One region of the Streptomyces syringium genome, then DNA from elsewhere that is predicted to be linked to it. Evidence: riboswitches for the same ligand, from Rfam matches in the RefSeq annotation. Region 1 holds a riboswitch; the other holds the start of a gene.

Region 1 (3,314 bases):
CGGCCGGGCAGACGATCCGGCCCGTGATCCGGCCCGCGATCCGGCATCGAACCCCCCGTGGAACCCGCCACCGCGGAACGGCGGGGAGTCCCACTGGACCGCCATCCGCCGCGCGGCGAAATGGCTCCCGGCCCTGCTGATCGTCGGCGGCGCCGCCTTCGACTACTTCACCCCTCCCCGCTTCACCTACGCCCCCTTCTTCTGCTCCGCCCCCCTCGTCGCGGCGGCCCTGCTGTCCCTGCGCGCCACCGCGACGACCGCCGTGGCGGCCGTGGGCGCGGCCATCACCCTCGCGGTCTACCACCGCGTACAGGACACGGCCGAGTCCACGACCGAGGTCGTCACCGTCACGGCCGTCTCCCTCCTCGCCCTCGGCCTGAACCGCATCGTGCGCCACGGCGACCAGCAGCTCGCCTCCGCGCGCGGCATCGCCGAGGCCGCCCAGCGCGCGGTCCTGCCGACGCCGCCCGCCCGCATCGCCGGGATGCGCGTCGCCGCGCGCTATGTGGCGGCCCAGGCCGACGCCCGGATCGGCGGCGACCTCTACGCCGTCCAGGACACCCCGCACGGCGTGCGCGTCATCGTCGGTGACGTACGCGGCAAGGGCCTGGGCGCGGTGGAGGCCGTCGCGGTGGTGATCGGAGCCTTCCGGGAGGCCGCCGAGCAGGAACGCACGCTCGAAGCGCTCGCGGCACGGCTGGAGCACGCGTTGCGGCGGGAGGGCAGACGGCGCGCCAACCTGGACCAGTCCGAGGGCTTCACCACCGCCGTCCTGGCGGAGGTGCCGCCCGGGGCGAACACGCTGCGCCTGGTGAACCGCGGCCACCCGCCCCCGCTGCTGCTGCACATCGACGGGCGGGTGGACGAGACGTACCCGGAGGTGCCGGCGCTGCCGCTCGGCATGGGGGACCTGGGCGGGTGGCCGGACCGGGCGGAGGAGCGGGAGTTCCCGGCGGGTTCGACGCTGCTGCTGTTCACCGACGGGGTGACCGAGGCGCGGGACGCGGACGGCGTCTTCTACGTCCCGCAGGAGCGGCTGCGCGGCAGACAGTTCCGGAGCCCCGACGCGCTCCTCGACCTGCTCGCCGCGGACGTGGCCCGCCACTCGGGCGGTCACACGGCCGACGACATGGCCCTTCTGGCGATCCGGCGCGGTGACGGCTTCCACCATCCCGTGGCCGCCGCGCGCGGCACCCTCACCGCGACCGTGACGTCCACGCGGACGCATACTTCCCCGCACGGATCTGCTGCCGTTTCTCCCCCCGCTTCCCCCGCTGCTTCTCCCGACGACGGTAAATGATCTTGAATCGGCACGTGCCGCGGATGTCGGCTGACGAGGGATCAACTCCGTGGTGTTCCGGTAGCGCGCAGTAACTCGCCTGCCGGGAAACCCGCGTGTCCTGTGAAGTAGGCCCCGAAAGCCGGTGGGTTCGGGCGTTCGGCTTGGAATCCGCCAGCCATGTCTATTAACGTTCGATAACGCAGCGCGGTCGTCACAGCCGCCGCAAGAGGCGGCACCGTGCGCCTTCGCCGAATCCCGCGGGCACAGCACCATCTGCACCACCAGCGACAACCGGGAACCGGGGAACCACCAAACTTGGGGTGAATCGGGCCGTACTCCGGCCCGTAGGAGACCTTCCTGCTCCGAACCCGTCAGCTAACCCGGTAGGCGAGAAGGAAGGAAAGGAGTCGCCCTCGTGGCGTCCAACAAGCCTGCCCCCGGCGATGGTTCCTACGAGTCGTACGGGCCCTACGGGTCGTACGAGCAGCCGGAGCCGACCGAGCTGTACGGAGCCGGGGCCTACGCGCCGGAGCCTTCGATCGTGCCCGCGTACATGACTCCTCTGACGCCCGAGCCCGTCGTCGCCGCCCCGTCCACCGTGACCCCCGTGGCCGCCGCCGAGCCGGCCGGGGAGCCCGGGGAGGTGTGGAACCCCACCGCGGAGTCCGTCGCCCCGGTCCGCGGCAGACACCGCGTCGTCAAGCAGCGCGGCGGCACGATGGCCCGCAGTGGCGCGGTCCTCGGTGTCGGCGTGATCGCGGCGGTCGGCGCGGGCGGCATGGCGACCGCCCAGGACCGCCCGGCGACGCCGATATCCGTGCCCGACGTGGCGCAGAACATCCCCGGCTTCGGTGCGCTGCTGGCGGATGACGACGACAAGAAGAAGGACTCCGCTTCCGGCTCCGCCGCGGCGCAGGCTCCCGGTGCCGATCAGCCGCTGACCCAGGCGGGACTGTCCGCCGAGGAGGCGGCCCGGGGCACGTCCGACGCCGGCGAGGCGCTGCGCGCCCGCATCCTCCAGCAGGCCGAGCACCAGCAGAACCTCGGTGACGAGGAGGCCCGCGAGGCCGAGGCGAAGAAGGCCGCCGAGGCCCACCGGAAGGCGGCGGCCGAGAAGGCGGAGCAGGCTGCCGCCGAGAAGGAGAAGGCGGAAGCCGAGGCGGCGGCCGAGAAGAAGAAGGCGGAAGCGGAAAAGGCGGCCGAGAAGGCCGCCGAGAAGTCTTCGAACGAATCTTCCGACGAAAATGCGAGCGAATCCGGGAGTGGCGGGTCGGAGCCCTCGGGCGGGGGCGGCGGCCACAGCTCGGGCTCGTACTCCCTCCCCGTCGGCTCATACACGCTGACCGCGGGCTTCGGCCAGGCCGGCGACATGTGGTCCGCGAACCACACCGGCGCGGACTTCGCCGCCCCGACCGGTACCCCGGTCAAGGCGGTCGGCGGCGGCACGATCACCAGTGCGGGGTGGGCGGGCGCGTACGGCTACCGCGTCGTGCTGACGCTGAACGACGGCACCCAGATCTGGTACTGCCACCTCTCCTCGATGGTGGTCACCTCCGGCCAGGTCTCGGCGGGCGACGTGATCGGCCGGGTCGGTGCGACCGGCAACGTCACGGGCCCCCACCTGCACCTGGAGACCCGGCCGGGCGGCGGCTCGCCGGTCGACCCGCTGTCGTGGCTGCGCGGCCGAGGCCTGGAGCCGTAACGAGGCCTGCAGCCGTAAGGGGCGTGGGGCTGCTTGTCGGGGGCGCGGGGCAGTTTCGTAAGGGGTACGGGCGGGAAACGGCTCCTACGAACGTAGAGGCCCTACGCCCACTGCCCGTCCCGCACGACGTCGATAATCGGTCCCGATAACCACACCTTTGCCACGAATGCTTCAGGTTCAGGTGGGAACTCGGGGTGTGTGACGGATGCGACGATCACCACCTCAGTGCCTGCCCGCCTCGACCGGCTGCCCTGGTCCCGGTGGCACTGGACGGTGGTGATCGGCCTCGGCACCGTCTGGATCCTGGACGGGCTGGAGGTCACGGTCGTC
Region 2 (3,314 bases), 530 kb from region 1:
GCGTTCGGGCCGCCGAGGTAGCGGAAGAGCGGCAGGTCGGACGCCTCGGAGGCGGCGTGCGCGACGGCGAGGGAGACGCCGAGGATGGCGTTGGCGCCGAGCGAGCCCTTGTTGTCGGTGGCGTCCAGGTCGAACATGGCCTGGTCGATCAGGCGCTGCTCGGTGGCGTCGTAGCCGACGAGCTCCGGGCCGATCTGCTCGATGACGGCGAGGACGGCCTTCTCGACACCCTTGCCGAGGTAGCGGTTCTTGTCACCGTCGCGGAGCTCGATGGCCTCGAAGGCGCCGGTGGAGGCGCCGGACGGCACGGCCGCACGGCCCGTGGAGCCGTCGTCGAGGCCGACCTCGACCTCGACCGTGGGGTTGCCTCGCGAGTCGAGGATCTCGCGAGCTACGACGACGTCGATAGACGGCACGTGCGTCTCCTTCGTGTGTGTCTGAAGTTCTGCCCCCGAGCCTAACGGGCTCCGGGGGTTCCCCCCGCCGGTGGACCACCTGGCGAGCCGAAAAACCGCACAAATGCCGAGATCATCGGACGAATAGCCGATGTGTTCGCCGAGCGGAGAATCCGGACACCGGGGGCCGGGCAGTCGAGTCGTCCCCGGAAACGGCGGAGCCCCGCTCCGGCGCGCCCCGGGGGGAAGGCGCGTCGGAGCGGGGCGGTCCGCTGTGAGCACTGGGGGCGCGGCGCGGTGGCCGGCCCGCCGGATCAGCTGAGGTGCAGCTGCTGGCCCACGAAGATCAGGTCGGCGTTCTCGACGATGTCCTTGTTGAGCTCGTGCAGCTTCTGCCAGCCGCCCTTGACCTTCTTGGCCTCGGCGATCTTGGCGAGGGTGTCGCCGGCCTTGACCTCGTACTCGCCGTCGCCCTTCTTGAAGGACTTCGGGGTGGCCTTCGGGGCCGGGGCCGGGGCGTCGTCCTCGTCGTCGGCCTGGGCCTGCGGGGCGGCCTTCGGGGCGGCCTGCTGCTTCGGGGCCTGGCGCTCGCTGCGGTCCGCGTGCGACTTGGTGGAGGTGCCGCGCGAGGACGAGGAGGAGGAGCCGGAGGTGTCGACGTCGGCCTTCGGGCCGCCGGCGGTCAGGCCACCGGCGCCGGCGCAGCCCCAGGCACCCGGGCCCTGCATGGCGAGCAGCTTCTCGGCGACGGCGATCTGCTGGCTCTTGGTGGCGTGGTCGGCGCGGTCGGCGTAGGCCTGGCCGCCGGCGGCGTTCCAGGACGACTGCGAGAACTGCAGGCCGCCGTAGTAGCCGTTGCCGGTGTTGATGGACCAGTTGCCACCGGACTCGCACTGCGCGACGGCGTCCCAGGTGTCGACGGAGGCGGCGCTGGCGGAGGTCGCGGCCATCAGGGGCGCGGCCACGGCGACACCGGCGACACCGGCGAGCGTGACGATGCGAACGGCCTTGGACGGACGACGGTGCTTGCCCTTGGACATGAGTCGTTTCCTCACCGACGCCTACGAGGTGAGCTGTCGGGTTCGGGCTGTGAGTTGCCCGGCCTGGTGTGCGGTGCACACTCGGCTTCACCCCAAGCCGTCCCGCCCCCGTCGGTCGAATGACCGGCTGGGCCGTTCCGGCGCCTACCTTGGTTCCCCCGCTCCTGCCTACGGCGCTTTCGCGACGACCCCTCCGGCCGCCGGCAGGATTCGGCGTGGCGGCCGTGGTGCTCGCGGTGGCGAGCGGTGACGACGTTAGACACAGCCGGCGTACGGGTTCAAACCCCTGATTCCAGCCACAGTTGCCTCTTGTTACCCACGGGAACACCTTGTTTCCGCAGGTGAGAGACCATGAACAAACTCCGGACGAGCGCCTTCCGACCAGAAGTCAACGAGACCCATGTCTCACTTTCGACTGGAACGGACATTCCCCGCGAAGTCTGCTCTATTTCCCGGCTTTTTTCTTGACCTCAAGCTTCTGACCAGGCTGGATCAGGTCCGGATCGGCCCCTACCACCTTCTTGTTGTCCTCATAGAGGGAGGACCAGCCGCCCTCGACGGCGTGCTGCTCCGCAATGGCTGACAGATTGTCACCGGGGCGCACCGTGTAGTCGCCGGCGCCCGGCTGGTCCGTGCGCGTACCCCCGTCGCGCGAGGCGCGGCCGTCGTCCGAACGCGGCGTCCCGGAGTGCTCCTTGTCCGTGCCGTTCGCGCCGTCCGTGCCGTCCGAGCCGTCGGTGCCGTCGGGCGTCGGCGTGCCGGAGGGGGTGCCGGGTGTGGTCGAGGGGATCTCGGTGGGGTCGTCCGTGGAGGGCTTGCGGTGCTTGCCGCCCTCGGACGATCCGTCCGTGGGGTGCGCGGAGTCGCCGGGCACCGGCTCGGTGGGCTTGCCGGTCGGCTCGTCGGTCCCTGTGGGCGCGGACGGCGAGGGAGAGGAGTCGGGGGACGACGGGGACGAGGGGGACGGCGAGGAGGAGGGTTCGGACGGCTTCTCGGTCTCGGAGGAGTCGGGAGAGGGGGTCGACGGGGTGGAGGGGGTGTTGCGCGTCGGCGCGGGCTTGGCGGGCGCCTCCGGCTCGGGGGTGTGCGTGCTGCCGGGGTTGACCTCCGGCGCCTTGCCGCCCTTCGCGAGCCCCGAGGACACCGCGCAGCTCGGCCAGGCGTCCGGGCCGCGGCTCGCGAGGATCTTCTCGGCCACGGCGATCTGCTGCGAGCGGCTGGCGAGGTCGGGGCGCGGCGCGTAGTCCGTACCGCCGTTCTGCTGCCACATCTCCTGCGTCATCTGCAGTCCGCCGAAGAAGCCGTTGCCGGCGTTGGAGCTCCAGACGCCTCCGCTCTCGCACCGGGCGACCTTGTCCCACGTCTCGGCCTCCGCGGCGTTCGCGCCGGTGGCGGCGAGCAGCGGCATGGCGAGGGACGCGCCCGTCACCCCCGCCGCGACCACGATCGCCGGTACCTGACGGGGTCTGCGGTGTCTACCGTTGCCGGAGCGCATGCGTTGGCCTCTCGTTGGCGGCTCAGTTGATGGTGGTCGAACATAGCGACGGACCACAGGAGTCACAAGCCGGTGTAGCGGAGGTCACGCGAAGGTCACGTGAGTTGACGTATGGTCATCTGATACGCGCAGTGAATTCCACCGGAAGCGTGCGTAGACCACGCATAATCAGCCCGCCGCGCCACCTCAACTCCTCCGGGTCGGCGGCGAGTCGCAGGTCCGGCAGGCGGCGCAGCAGGGTCGCGAGCGCGGCCTGGCCCTCCAGCCGGGCGAGCGGCGCGCCCAGGCAGTAGTGGATGCCGTGCCCGTAGCCGAGGTGCTGATTGTCACGCCGGGACAGGTCGAGGGTGTCCGGCTCGGCGAACCGCTCGGGGTCGCGGTCGG

The links. Region 1 has a riboswitch for cyclic di-AMP ahead of JO379_RS16075 (M23 family metallopeptidase). Riboswitches for the same ligand answer to the same signal wherever they lie in the genome.
Region 2: it holds a riboswitch for cyclic di-AMP, as region 1 does, so the genes downstream of both, JO379_RS13790 (LysM peptidoglycan-binding domain-containing protein) here and JO379_RS16075 (M23 family metallopeptidase) in region 1, are expected to answer to the same signal.

The regions. Positions count from the first base shown of each region.
Region 1 covers NZ_JAGIOH010000001.1:3,651,348-3,654,661, reverse strand. Annotated here, with positions in the region: gene JO379_RS16080 (PP2C family protein-serine/threonine phosphatase) at 1-1,300, shown strand, start outside; cyclic di-AMP (ydaO/yuaA leader) riboswitch at 1,521-1,686, shown strand; gene JO379_RS16075 (M23 family metallopeptidase) at 1,698-2,984, shown strand; gene JO379_RS16070 (MFS transporter) at 3,183-3,314, shown strand, end outside.
Region 2 covers NZ_JAGIOH010000001.1:3,125,547-3,128,860, forward strand. Annotated here, with positions in the region: gene eno (phosphopyruvate hydratase) at 1-416, opposite strand, end outside; gene JO379_RS13790 (LysM peptidoglycan-binding domain-containing protein) at 710-1,435, opposite strand; cyclic di-AMP (ydaO/yuaA leader) riboswitch at 1,439-1,621, opposite strand; gene JO379_RS13795 (transglycosylase family protein) at 1,881-2,879, opposite strand; gene JO379_RS13800 (cytochrome P450 family protein) at 3,046-3,314, opposite strand, start outside.